3 regions of the Mesorhizobium sp. M1312 genome follow, and region 2 is predicted to be linked to each of the others. Evidence: riboswitches for the same ligand, from Rfam matches in the RefSeq annotation. Region 2 holds a riboswitch; each other region holds the start of a gene.
What was found. A riboswitch is a leader RNA that binds a small molecule or an ion and turns the genes downstream of it on or off. The one in region 2 is predicted to bind cobalamin.
Positions count from the first base shown of each region.

Region 1 (4,408 bases), on a different contig from region 2:
ATGGGAGATATCCTGCCTCGCGAACACCTGCCGAGCGCGGTTGCGCTCAACGGCATGAGCTACAATCTCATGCGCAGCATCGGGCCGGCGATTGGCGGCATAATCGTGGCCACAGCGGGTGCGGCCTTCGCGTTCCTCTTCAACGTCTTTTGCTACTTCGCTCTGATCACTGCGCTGTTGCGGTGGAAAGCCGTACGGGCACGACAAGCGCTGCCGCGGGAGGCTTTCGGCAGTGCGATGGCGGCGGGCTTCCGTTACGTGCTCTTGTCGCCGAACCTTCTCAAGGTGATGTGCCGGAGTTTCATTTTCGGCCTCACCGCCGTTGTCATTTTGGCTCTCCTGCCGTTGGTTGCGCGCGAACAGATCAAAGGGACCGCAGTCACCTACGGCGTGATGCTCGGCTTCTTCGGCCTGGGAGCGATTTGCGGCGCGCTCCTCATCGGGCGGGTCCGAGAAGTTCTCTCCAACGAATGGGTCATTCGCGGTGCGTTCTTTATATTGGCGATCAGCTGCTTCTTTCTGGCATGGAGTGAGCACGTTTGGCTGAGCTGTCTCCTCCTCATGCCGGCCGGTGCGGCTTGGATTCAATCATTCTCGCTGTTTAACGTCACAGTGCAGCTTTCGGCGCCGCGGTGGGTGGTTGGACGCGCCCTGTCTCTCTATCAGACGGCCACATACGGCGGCATGGCGGCGGGAAGCTGGCTTTGGGGCGAACTGGCGGATGTCCAAGGTGTTTCGGGAGCCTTCCTCGTGGCCAGCGTGGTTCTTGTGATTGGTGGACTGATGGGGATCGTTCTGCCTCAGCCGGATTTCGAAACGCTCAATCTGGATCCGACCAACAAGTTCAGCGAACCGACGCTGCAACTTGACCTGCGGCCACGAAGCGGTCCGATCATGGTGATGGTCGATTATCGTATCGATCAGAGAGATGTCCCAGAATTTCTCAGTGTGATGACATCGTGGCGAAAAGCCCGGCTGCGAGATGGCGCCAGACAATGGGCGTTGCTGCGTGACCTGGAAAAGCCCGAACTATGGACCGAGTGCTATCATGTGCCAACCTGGGTCGAGTATGTTCGCCACAACAATAGGCAGACCCGGGATGACCGAAATCGTTGCGCGCCTGGAAGCGCTGCACCGTGGCGATTGCCCGCCCAAGACGCATCACAAGATCGAACGCCAAACCGTGCGCGTGCACGACGATTTGCCGCTCAGGCCTCATTTGGACAGGACTTGAGCTGGCCCGGTGGTTTAAGCCGGGTTCCGTTGAGCCGGTGGGCTGCGAACAAGCAGTTCGAGACATTGGCCTCGATCACTTCGCAACACGCCGCTGCAGCGGGGGTGCTCCCCTCGAAGTCGTTGTGTCGTATCACCGAGGGCATCACGGCCAACACCTTCCACATGGGCAACAGCCTCGCCATTGAGCCGAATATAGTCGCGAGCAGATCACCAAAGAAGCGGTCGGAACCTCGGAACGAAGTTCGACGCCGTGGCGTTCGCATGATGCGGGAAGCAGCACCACGGCGCTTAGCGGTATGGTTGCCGCCGGCAGCCGACGAACTCCTATCCTCCTGGACCGCTGTGCGTCATTGCTTTGATTTACCGGCCGCTCAAGGCTCCCACAGTCTTCGCTTTCGAGACGACCTTTGGGAAAAATGCAACCGGAATTTAACATAACGACATAAACATTTCTTTATGCGACGTTGACAAGGAAGCGAACTGCTGTAATTGTCTCCCATGTCGTGGTTCTCCGTACGGCGCTGCCGCAGCGGAGCTAAGAGGGAAGCCGGTGCGATGCCGGCGCTGCCCCCGCAACTGTTAGCGGCGAGCCAACTCCACTCGTGTCACTGAGGCGAATAGCCTTGGGAAGACGGGTAGAAGCTATGACCCGCGAGCCAGGAGACCTGCCACGGCGAGTTACGTCCACGGGCGGGGTGTCTCGGTGGCCGCTGCAGCCTGGCGTTCGTGCCGGCCTGCTAGCGCCTTCCTTGTCACCGACGCCCCAACCATCGGGGTTGGCATGACTGTCTCTCAGCAAATTCCTGTAGCAACGCTCGGCGTGCCGCGCTTCGGTCGTAAGCGAGAACTGAAATTCGCGCTTGAAAGCTACTGGTCCGGAAAATCTTCCGCTGGCGACCTTCTCACCACTGCGAAGGCGCTGCGTGCCGCCAGCTGGGAGGAGCAGCGCGATCGCGGCGTGTCGAAAATCCCGTCGAACGACTTCTCGCTCTACGATCATGTGCTCGACACCGCAGTCATGGTCGGCGCCGTGCCAGCCCGTTACGCCTGGAATGGCGGCGAGGTCCCACTCGACATTTACTTCGCCATGGCGCGCGGCAACCAAGGTCAGACGGAGGATTGTGGACACGCTGGTCACCAGCCCGCGGCTCGTGGGCCTAGTGTAACCGCGATGGAAATGACCAAGTGGTTTGACACCAACTATCACTACATTGTGCCGGAACTAGACGATTATCAGACGTTCGCCCTTTCGTCGACGAAGCCGGTTGATTACTTCCTCGAGGCTAAAGCCCTCGGCATTCACACACGCCCAGTCATGCTTGGACCGATCACCTTCCTCAAGCTGGCGAAATCGCCTACGGAAGGCTTCGATCCCATCGCGCTCCTACCACGGCTTCTGCCCGTCTACGCGCAACTCCTGCGGAGCTTGAAGCTATCGGGTGCCGATTGGGTGCAGATCGATGAGCCAGCGCTTGTCCTCGATCTGAACCCGAACGAACGAGCTGCGTTCGAATACGCCTATGGCCAGCTGTCAAAAGCCGCGCCCGAGCTGAAGATCATGCTGGCTACCTATTTCGGGCCGCTGGGAGACAATCTCGAAACCGCGGTTTCTCTGCCCCTGGCCGGGCTGCATATTGATCTCGTGCGCGCTCCCGAGCAGCTGGAAACGGTGGGTCGGCTCGCTCCGAAGGATCTGGTGGTCTCGCTTGGCTTGATCGATGGCCGCAACGTCTGGCGTGCGAACCTGCCCGCCATTCTCGACCGCATCAAACCGATCGTCGCCGGCTGGCCCTTGGACCGCGTCGAGATCGCGCCTTCCTGCTCGATGCTGCATGTGCCGATCGACCTGCGCATGGAGACGGAACTCGAGGCGGACATCAGGTCGTGGCTCGCCTTCGCGGCCCAGAAGACCGACGAGCTGGTCTTGCTGGCCCGGGCCCTGTCCCAAGGCAGGGATGCGGTGGCGGGCGCGTTGAAAGCGTCTGCCGAGGCCGCCGCCACTCTCCTGACATCCACGAAGATCCATGACCCGCTTGTTGAGCGGCGGATCGCCAGCATTGACGACAGCATGAAGCGACGAGAGAGCGCTTTTGCCGAGCGCTCCAGAGTCCAGGCCGGCACGCTCGGGCTGCCGCCGTTCCCGACGACGACCATCGGGTCCTTCCCGCAGACGCCGCAGGTACGCAGGGCGCGGGCCGCTCATGCGAAGGGCCAGCTGAGCTATGTCGACTACGAGACCTTCATGAAGAAGGAGATCGAGGCTGCAATTCGCTGGCAGGAAGAGATCGGGCTGGACGTGCTGGTGCACGGTGAGTTCGAACGTACGACATGGTACAGCATTTCGGCGAGCAGCTGTCCGGCTTCGCCTTCACCCAGCATGCCTGGGTGCAGAGCTATGGGTCGCGTTACGTGCGCCCCCCCATCATCTTCGGCGACGTATCGAGGCCCAATCCGATGACGCTGCGCTGGTGGCAATTCGCCCAGTCGCTTACGGAAAACCCTGTGAAGGGAATGCTCACAGGCCCAGTGACCATTCTCAACTGGTCTTTTGTTCGCGACGACGTACCCCGCTCCGAAGCATGCCGCCAGATCGCGCTCGCCATCCGCGACGAAGTGACGGATCTCGAATGGTCCGGCGCAAGGATGATCCAGATCGACGAGGCCGCGTTTCGCGAAGGATTGCCACTGCGCAAATCTGACTGGAAAGTCTATCTCGACTGGACTGTCGAATGCTTCCGGATCGCTTCAACGGGTGTAAAGGACTCGACTCAAATCCATACCCACATGTGCTATTCGGAGTTCAACGAGATCATCGACGCGATCGCTGAAATGGATGCGGATGTCATTTCGATTGAGACGTCGCGCTCGAAAATGGAACTGCTGGACGCCTTCACGAGCTCCAAATATCCGAACGAAATCGGTCCCGGAGTCTATGACATTCACTCACCACGCGTCCCGGAAGTCGGCGAGATTTCGGATCTCATCATGCTTGCCCGCGAGCGACTGTCGGATGCCCAACTGTGGGTAAACCCGGACTGTGGCCTCAAAACACGCAAATGGGAGGAGGTCCGCCCTGCCCTCATGAACATGGTTGCTGCAGCACGCGCGCTCCGGGAGAAAGTGTAGGCCGGAGGGTTTCCTGGTTGCTCACCATGGGATGAGTTACCGGCTG
Region 1 covers NZ_JAMYLQ010000058.1:7,633-12,040, forward strand. Annotated here, with positions in the region: partial or broken gene NKH36_RS33500 (MFS transporter) at 1-1,234, shown strand, start outside; cobalamin riboswitch at 1,724-1,923, shown strand; partial or broken gene metE (5-methyltetrahydropteroyltriglutamate--homocysteine S-methyltransferase) at 2,018-4,362, shown strand.
Region 1: it holds a riboswitch for cobalamin, as region 2 does, so the genes downstream of both, metE (5-methyltetrahydropteroyltriglutamate--homocysteine S-methyltransferase) here and NKH36_RS03795 (DUF1636 family protein) in region 2, are expected to answer to the same signal.

Region 2 (4,408 bases):
AGGCGGATGAAGGCTTGGACACGGTTCGCCACCTGCGCCACCCTATCTGGCTCCGGCCGGTTGGCGAAGGCGCGGAAGGCCAGTGCGGCGTCGGTTTCGACCTCGCCCTTGAAGGAGATGGCGCCGGCAAGGATGCGGCCGTCGAGCTCGGGCAGGACGACGTGCATGGCGAGGTCGGCGGGCGCGAGGCCACGCTGATTGTTTTGCCAGATGTCACGGCGTGTCGTCGCGACGATGACCTGGAATACCGGCACACCCGCACGGTCGAACAGGGTTTCGACACCGGGCTCGGCGCCGGAGGCGAACGCCGTGGCCGTGATGATGGCGGCAGGGTTTAGCGCGGCAAGCGCGGTTTCGACAAAGGCGAGCGATGCCGGGTCTTTGAGGCTCGAGACGAAGATCGGCACGGGGGCCATACCGCGCTGCCGCAGGGCTTCAAAAAGGGAGTCGATGGGCGCGACATCGGCGGCGAGCAACATCGAGCGGTAGAAGAGAATTGGCACGACATCACCCTCCCCCTCGAGGGGAGGGTGGCCCGCAGGGCCGGGTGGGGTCGTTGCGGCAGTGCTCGACGTTTTTTGCTGTTGGCGCGCTTCACAGGCGACCCCACCCCCGGCCTGCCGCCGGACCCTCCCCTCAAGGGGGAGGGGGACGGCACCGCGTCCCGGCTGATAGTAGCCCGCTTTCAGCACGCTGACAGGTTCAGCGAGCGCCACACCTGATCCGGCGAGACTTGCCAGCCTCTGCACCAATGCCGTCATATTCTCCGGGCCGCCCTCGCGAAAATAATCGAGCAGGCCCTCGAGTTCCTCGCGCGGCAGCGTCGAGCATTCGATCAGCCGCAGATCCTCGTCGCGGCATTCGCCGGGCAGCAGCGCCAGTTTTATGCCGCGTGCGCGGGCGGTCGAGGCGAGCTGGTCGCAGCCGTAGCGCCACCAGTCGTAACCGCCGAGGATGCGCACCAAAATAACCCTCGCGTGCCGGGCGACGCTGTCGATCCACAGGTCGACGGACATCGGATGGCGCAGATCGCGCAAAGCCGCCAGCCGCATCGACGGCAAGCGATCCGCGTCCGCCGTCCACGCCGCCGCCAGCCCGGCCAGATCGCTGTCGGTGAAGGACAGCGCCACGACATCCGCAGGCGTCTGCCTGAGGTCAACAGGCTCGGCGAGATCGTCGAGCGAGGCGGATGTTGTGGTGAGGATGTGCATCGCGGCTCGTGCCCGAGGTCAGCCGGCGAGGATACGCTCGATGGCCGGGCGGTTCAGCCCTTTGAGGCCGATGACGACGAGACGCGAGCGGCGGTCGTCTTCAGCGGTCCAGGCGCGGTCGTAATAGTGATTGACGCGCGGACCGACGGCCTGCAGCAACAGCCGCATCGGTTTGCCGCCGACCTCGACGAAACCCTTGACGCGCAGCACGTTTTCTTCCTCCGCCGCGGTGGCGACGCGCAAAGCCAGCTCATCGGGATTGGCGATCGACGGAATGTCGATGACGAAGGAGTCGAAGTCATCATGCTCGTGGTCGAGCTCGTCGTCGTGGTGGGTCTTGCGGTTCTCGATATCGTCCTCGACGGCGAGGCCGAGGCCGAGCAGCACAGATGGATCGACCTTGCCTTGCGAGGTCGGCACGATCTTGACGGCGCGCGCGGTGTGCTCGCCGATGATGGCATTGGCACGGGCTGAGCCGGCGGCGTCCATCAGGTCACTCTTCGACAATATGATCAGGTCGGCGCAGGCGAGCTGGTCCTCGAATACCTCCTCGACCGGATCGTCGTGGTCGAGCATCTCGTCCTGCGCGCGCTGCGCCTGGAGGGCGTCCATGTCGTTGGCAACGCGGCCACCTGCCAGCGCCGGTCCGTCGACCACGGCGATGACGCCGTCGACTGTCACCCGGCTCTTCACCGTCGGCCACTGGAAGGCCTGGACCAGCGGCTTCGGCAAAGCGAGGCCGGAGGTCTCGATCAGGATATGGTCGACCCTCGGCATCAGCGACAGGATCTTGTCGAGCGCCGGGACGAAATCATCGGCGACGGTGCAGCAGATGCAGCCATTGGCCAGCTCGACGATATTTTCCTCGGGGCAGGTGTCGATGCCGCAGCCTTTCAGGATTTCGCCGTCGATGCCGATGTCGCCGAACTCGTTGACGATGATGGCCAGCCGCTTGCCCCCGGCGTTTTCGAGCAGATGGCGGATCAGCGTCGTCTTGCCGGCGCCGAGGAAGCCGGTGACGACGGTGCAGGGCACGCGGGAGACGGAAGTGGTCATATCTGATCCTTCAAAAGGTCGAGGGGAGGAATGCGGGCGACGAGGCCGCGCTTCAGGCAGTCGGGGCGGCCGCGCCATGGAATGAGGCCGTCCGTCGAGGTGGCGAAGAGCTTTGCGCCGGCGACGAGATCGGCGCCGCTGGTCGCGGTCAGGTCGCCAAAGACATAGCTCCAGCAGCCGTCGCGCAGGATCGCGGCACTCAGCCGGCGCTTGCAGTTGCCGAGGCATTCGACGGTGCGGATTTGGATGTTTTCGCCGGATACGGCGCGGCGCGTGTCGTCGGCAAGCAGTTCGCCGGCGCGGGGATGGCCATCGGAGCCGGTCTCATCGCGGCACGAGGCGCAGACGATCACCGTGACGCCGGCTAAGGCATCACTATCGCCGGACAATGCGCCCGCTGTCTCAGCCGAAAAACTGCTGTCGCGTTCCAAATCAGGCTCCTTGCCCGGAAAACCCGCCAGGCGATCGGATTCTTATGTCCTAGACGGCAGGTCTCCTGGCTCGCGGGTCATCGCCTTGGTGCCGCCTTCCCGGGACCGTCCCAGTGGTTTTCGGCCTTGGCTCGTCGCTTACAGTTGCGGGGACAGCCGCGGATTTGAAATCGGAATTTCGCACCGCATTCCCTCTTGGCTCCTCCCTTTGCCGAGAGGAGACCGTCTGAACCGGATTTAGGCTTGTGCAGGCAGTCGTGTCAACGCACGTCTACGGCGCGGCGATATTGGCGAGAGCCGAACCAAGATCCCCCGCAGGCGTCACCTCGATGCGTTCCAGGCCGAGCCAACCCTGCATCAGCTTCAATTCCTCGAAGAGTTCGGCGGCGGTTTGCGGCGGCGCGCCGGGCTCGGCATAGGCGGCATGGACACGCAGCACGCCGGCCGGGCGGTCGGCCTTGAGGTCGATGCGCGCCACGATCTTTTCGCCGAGCAGGAACGGCAGCACATAGTAACCGTATTGGCGCTTTTCGGCAGGGGTGTAGATCTCGATGCGATAGCGGAAGTCGAACAGTCTTTCCGTACGCGCCCGTTCGAAGACAACCGGATCGAACGGAGCGAGCAGCGCGCGCGTCTCGATTTTGCGCGGAAAACGGGCGTCCTTGTGAAGATAGGCCGGCTTGTCCCAGCCTTCCACGCTCACCGGCAAGAGGTCGCCGGCGTCGACCAGTTCTTCGATGCGGCCCTTGATGTCGGCGGGAGAGAGGCGGAAATAGTCCCGCAGGTCGCCTGCTGTCGCGACGCCGTGGGCGCGGGCGGAGATGCGCAGCAATTCGCGGTGCGCATCCTCAGGGGAGGGCACCGGCAAGCTGAGTATTGTCGGCGGCAGCACGCGTTCCGGCAGATCGTAGAGCCGCTCGAAGCCGCGACGTGACGCCGTGGTGATGCGGCCGGCCCAGAACAGCCATTCGAAAGCATGTTTGGCGTCGCTCCAGCCCCACCAGCCGCCCGAGCCTTTCTGGCCTTCGAGAGCCGATGCAGCGATCGGGCCGCGATCAATGACCTCGCGATAGATGTCTTCAATGTAGGCGGCGCGTTCGCGGCCCCACTTGGCCAGGCCGTTATACATTTCCTCGCCGCGCTCGGCCCGCTCCATGCGCCAGCGCATCAGCGGATAGGTTTCAACCGGCAGAAATGAGGCTTCGTGCGCCCAGTATTCGAAGACCGTGCGCTTGCGCGTCACGGCGGCGTTGTCGAGCAGCGCAAGCGGGTAAGGGCCAAGCCGCGAATAGAGCGGCATATAGTGGGCGCGCACCACCGCACTGACGGAATCGATCTGCAGCAGGCCGGTGCGGGTAAGCACACGGGCCAGATGGCGGCGATCAGGCGTGCCGTTGGGGCGAGGATCGGTGAACCCTTGTGCGGCCAGCGCGATGCGCCGGGCCATGGCGAGCGAGATTTTTTCCTTCATGCAGACGGCACTCTGTTGGCTTTCGACCAAAGGTTGGGACGATGATTCCGCGCCATGCTAGCAGGGTTTTGGCGGCATCTATGTCAGGAGAGGAAAGTGGAGTAAAAAGCGAAGGAAATCAAACCGGAGAGACCAGTTTATCCGGATATGCCGTCCAGGACCGTGTTTTGAACAAGGTTTGACTTGCTTCGCCGAAAGCCCTGCGCTAACCCTCGCCGCGTTGCAGCATAGAGCCTCCT
Region 2 covers NZ_JAMYLQ010000002.1:226,361-230,768, reverse strand. Annotated here, with positions in the region: gene NKH36_RS03805 (cobaltochelatase subunit CobN) at 1-1,211, opposite strand, end outside; gene cobW (cobalamin biosynthesis protein CobW) at 1,230-2,267, opposite strand; gene NKH36_RS03795 (DUF1636 family protein) at 2,264-2,698, opposite strand; cobalamin riboswitch at 2,737-2,940, opposite strand; gene NKH36_RS03790 (winged helix-turn-helix domain-containing protein) at 2,970-4,169, opposite strand.

Region 3 (4,408 bases), on a different contig from region 2:
CGAGACCTTTTTCACCTTGCAGGTTCCGCACAGACCGAACTCGCAGGCCGCCGGGATGCGCACGCCCGATGCGCGCGCCGTCTGCAGCACGGTCTGGCCGGCAACGCAGTCCGCATCGACATCCGAAAGCGAAAAGCGGATCGGCGTTGCGGCCTCGGCAGGCGCCTCGACCCCGCCCTCTGCCGGCCCACCCTTTGCCGGCAAACCGAATGGAGCCGGTATTTCCTCCACCGCAGGGGCCGCAAAGCTTTCCTGATGGTAATTGGCCATCTCGAAGCCGGCCGCCTCCAGCATCTGCCGCACGGCGCGCATGAACGGGTCGGGACCGCAGCAGAAAATTTCGCGCTCACGAAAATCGGGCGCCAGCAGCGGCAGCCGTATCGCGTCGATCCGGCCCATGTGGCCGAACCAGCCTTCGCGGCTGGACCGCTCCTCGATCATGAAGCCGAGCGTCAGGCCCGGCATGCGGCTGCCGAGCAGTTCGAGCTCCTTGCGGAAGATGATCTCCTCGGGCTTTCGCGCGCAGTTGACGAAGCCGACATCGGTCCATGGCGCGCAATCGTTCAGCCAGCGCAGCATCGACATCATCGGCGTCACGCCGGAGCCGGCCGAAATGAACAGATACTTAGCCGCGGGGTGGCTGTGCAGCGAAAAGTCGCCGGTCGGCCCATAGGCTTTCACGTGAACGCCGGGTTTCAGATTGTCGAACATCCAGCGCGTGCCGAGGCTGCCGGCCTGCGCTTTCACCGTCACCGCGATCGAGAACGGCCGCGACGGCGAGGACGACAGCGTATAGGTCCGCATCAGCGGGCCCTCGGTGGTCGGCAATTCCAGCGTCACGAACTGCCCCGGTCTGTAGCGGAACCAGGTCTGGTTGTCGGAGCGGAAGGTGAAGGTCTTCACGTCCGGCGCCTCGTCGCTGACGCCGATCACTTCCAGCACCTGGAGCCTGTCGTTCCAGGGCGCCATCTCGTCGAGATGGCGGTAGAGGCCAAGGTCTGTCATCGCATTCATACCCTTGACCTTTCTCAGGCGACGCTGCGCAACGCCGCCCGGCCGTCCTCGGCAAGCCGCGGCCCGATGAAGAAGGCGTACCATTCGACGAACTGGATGACGCCGCCCTCATGCAGTTCAGAATAGGGGCCGGGCTCGTAGGCCGGCGACAGGATGCCGAAGGCGTTTTCCTCGACGATGCGGCGGTCCTGATCGTTGGTCTCGGTCCAGACATGGGTGAGTTCGGCGAGATCGTAATCGACGCCTTCGACCGCGTCCTTGTGGACGAGCCATTTGGTGGTGACGGCCGTTTCCGTGGCGCTGATCGGCAGCACGCGGAAGGTGACGGCATGATCGCCGAGAATATGGTTCCAGGTCGTCGGATAGTGGTAGAGCAGCAGCGAGCCGATGCGCTCGGTCGAAACGCTGTCGGAAAGGTTCTTCTTCACCGCGCGTCTTCCCGTCATCGTGTAGCTGACGGCATCGCGCAGCAGCGGCGCGCGGGTGGCACGATACTGCCCTGCCGGATCGATGCGGAACCTGCTCGGCAAGCCCGCCGCCTCGCATTTCGCCCAGTGCGCGAGCATCTCCGGATCGCTGTCGGCGCCCTGCACGCCAGTCACGGTCGGCGCTTCCGGGAAGGTCTTGCACAGTTCCGGATGGTTACCGGCGCAATGGTAGCACTCGCGGTTGTTCTCCCAGACGAGCTTCCAGTTGCCCTTCTCGACGATGGTCGATTCGAAGGCGATCTTTGCCTCGCGCAGCCGGTGCGGCAGGAGGTAGGGCTCGATCATGGCGCGCATCGGCGCGAAATCGGCGGGTTCCTTGGCCAGGCAGATGAAGATGTAGCCGCCAACGCTTTCGCAAGCCACTGGCTTTAGGCTGAACTGGCCCTTGTCGAAGCCCTCCGCCATCTGCCTTGCGAACAAAAGCCGGCCGTCCAGCTCGTAGGTCCACTGGTGATAGGGGCAGACGAGCTTTGCCGCCGTACCCTTGTCGGCATTGCAGACGCGGCTGCCGCGATGCCGGCAGGAATTGTGGAACGCATTGATCTTGCCTTGCTGGTCGCGAACCAGCACGAGCGGATAGTCGCCGATCTGCGCGGTGATGTAGCTGCCCGGCTTCGGCAACTCGCAATCGTGGCCGATGAACAGCCAGTCGCGATACCAGATCAGCTCCATGTCGAGCTTGAAGAAATCGGGATCGGTATAGAAGGGCTGCTCGAGCGAGTAGCCTTCCCTGCGGCCGTGCAAGAGCCTCAGCATGTCGTTGCGCGCATCCATGTCCTGTCCTCATAGCCGTCGCATCGGCCCGAAATCGGAATCGATTTCGGAAAGCACCATGCGCAATTCAAAGTCCGGGAGCCTACTTTGTGCGTCCGAATGGACGCACATCGCTCCAAAGCTGAACTGGTGGTGATGGAGGGAGGATCGGCCGCCAGCCGGCGACAGGGCCGGGCATGCATCATCCACCTCTTGACCGCCCACCGCGATCAGTCGAGTCTAGAAATCTCGGGCTGGTTTCCGGGCTCTGGAGTGTCCTTGCGGACTCATCGCGACACCTTCCCAGGCTTGTGGCCCAGTGGTCTCCCGTTGCGACTTGAACTCCACCACCGTTGCGGGGGCAGCGCCGGGTTCTGACCGGCTTCCCAATTCTCCGCTTCGTCGTCACCAAGCGGCACCTGAGATGGCGTGATCTAATCATGACGGCCGGCTGACTGTCGGCATGAAAGCGACATCGTATCCATGCGGCGCGACACGACCGGCGAAACCTGTGGGCCGGGATTTGAGGGGGATGAAATTGCACCCGGCTGCGAGCGCTGCCGGTTCTGAAAGCATGCCGGATTTACCCATTGCAGGCGCCAAAGTGGTTAACGATTCGACAACAACTCAGCACCGGCTTTTTAAGCCGCTTCTAAAATCGAACCGAACGGTTCGTTTCTGTTGACGATGCGTGCATGACGCTGTGAACGCAGGTTCGGCAATCCGTCAATGGTCGAACGGCGCCCTTTGGCATAACCGTCTGAAAACAAAACGTAAGGCGGTGCCGTTAGAAGCCTCTGGTACAATTTCAAGGTGTAGATTCTTGGTCCACACGGAACAACTTCGTGATTGGAATCTGCCGAATAGCCTTCCCACATCGGGGCTGTCCGAACGACGAGAATTCCTCCCAAGACACGCCGCTAGACGGACGGAAAACTAAAGATACTGGAGTACCAAAAATGAAAAAGATTGCTCTTACTGCCGTCGCCGTTCTGGCCATCACCGGCAACGCCTTTGCCGCTGGCAGCGACCATTATGGGTCCAACGGCGCCAACCAGCCGGCCGCTGCGGTCGACAGCTTGTACACGGCTTCCATTCAGAAGCCGACTCACGCTGAAAAGCCCGTTGTCCAGGGCGCAGACCGCAACCTTTTCGGCAACAATTAACAGCTGATCCCAGGTCATGATCCCGAAAAGTGGAAACCGGTTTTCGGAAAAGATCGTGGTCAAACAAGACAGAGCGGCGGCCAGGCCCGCCGCTCGGGATCTGAAAATTCAGGAGTACTAGAAATGAAGAAGATCATTCTTGCCACCGCCGCCATTCTGGCCATCTCCGGCAGCGGTTTTGCCGGCAGCGACAATTTTGGATCGAACGGCGCCAACCAGCCGGCCGCTGCGGTCGACAACAGCTCGTACACCGCTTCGATTCAGAATTCGGCTTCGGCGCAGAATCCGGTTCCGGCTGACGAGAAGCCCGTCAATGGCAGCGACCGTAATCTTTTCGGCAACAACTAATGTCGATCCCAGCAGCGGCCGCGGCATTGTCTTTTATCAAGACCAGGCCGGCCGCTGATGGAAAAAAGAAAATCCAGGAGTACTGAAATGAAGAAGATCGTTCTTACCGCTGCCGCACTTTTGATTGCTGCCGGCAGCGCCTATGCCCGCAACGACAACGTTGGCGGAACCGACATCAACAAGCAGGCGACCGTCAACGTCGACAACACGCAGACGTCCTCGGTAGGCAATACCGGCTCGCCGGTCTACAAGCTGCTCAATTCGTCGGGCGACGTACAGAAGTCCGCCCCGGAGGGCAGCGACCGGAACTTGTTCGGCCGCTAACAGCGAGCTGAATGCACAAGAGCGGCGGGCCTTGCCTGCCGATCTTGTTTTTGCCATCGCCAAATTGCGTGTATCCAGCAGTTTGGCTGCCGCCGTCAGGCTGCCTTTGCTTCCGCCTTGTGGAGTGTGAAGGAATGCCCGTCGGCATCGAAAATATGCAGATCGCCGGCATCGGCATTCAACCGCAGCGCAGCACCACGCTTGACCTCGACATTGCCGGGCAGCTTGGTCACCAGCGGCAGGTCGGCGCGGCCGATGTCGACATAGACGAGCTGAACCTCGCCGAGCTGCTCGACATAATCCACCGTTCCCTCG
Region 3 covers NZ_JAMYLQ010000001.1:255,075-259,482, forward strand. Annotated here, with positions in the region: gene NKH36_RS01305 (FAD-binding oxidoreductase) at 1-1,005, opposite strand, end outside; gene NKH36_RS01310 (aromatic ring-hydroxylating oxygenase subunit alpha) at 1,029-2,276, opposite strand; cobalamin riboswitch at 2,491-2,693, opposite strand; gene NKH36_RS01315 (DUF680 domain-containing protein) at 3,215-3,421, shown strand; gene NKH36_RS01320 (DUF680 domain-containing protein) at 3,545-3,769, shown strand; gene NKH36_RS01325 (DUF680 domain-containing protein) at 3,857-4,093, shown strand; gene NKH36_RS01330 (ABC transporter ATP-binding protein) at 4,189-4,408, opposite strand, start outside.
Region 3: it holds a riboswitch for cobalamin, as region 2 does, so the genes downstream of both, NKH36_RS01310 (aromatic ring-hydroxylating oxygenase subunit alpha) here and NKH36_RS03795 (DUF1636 family protein) in region 2, are expected to answer to the same signal.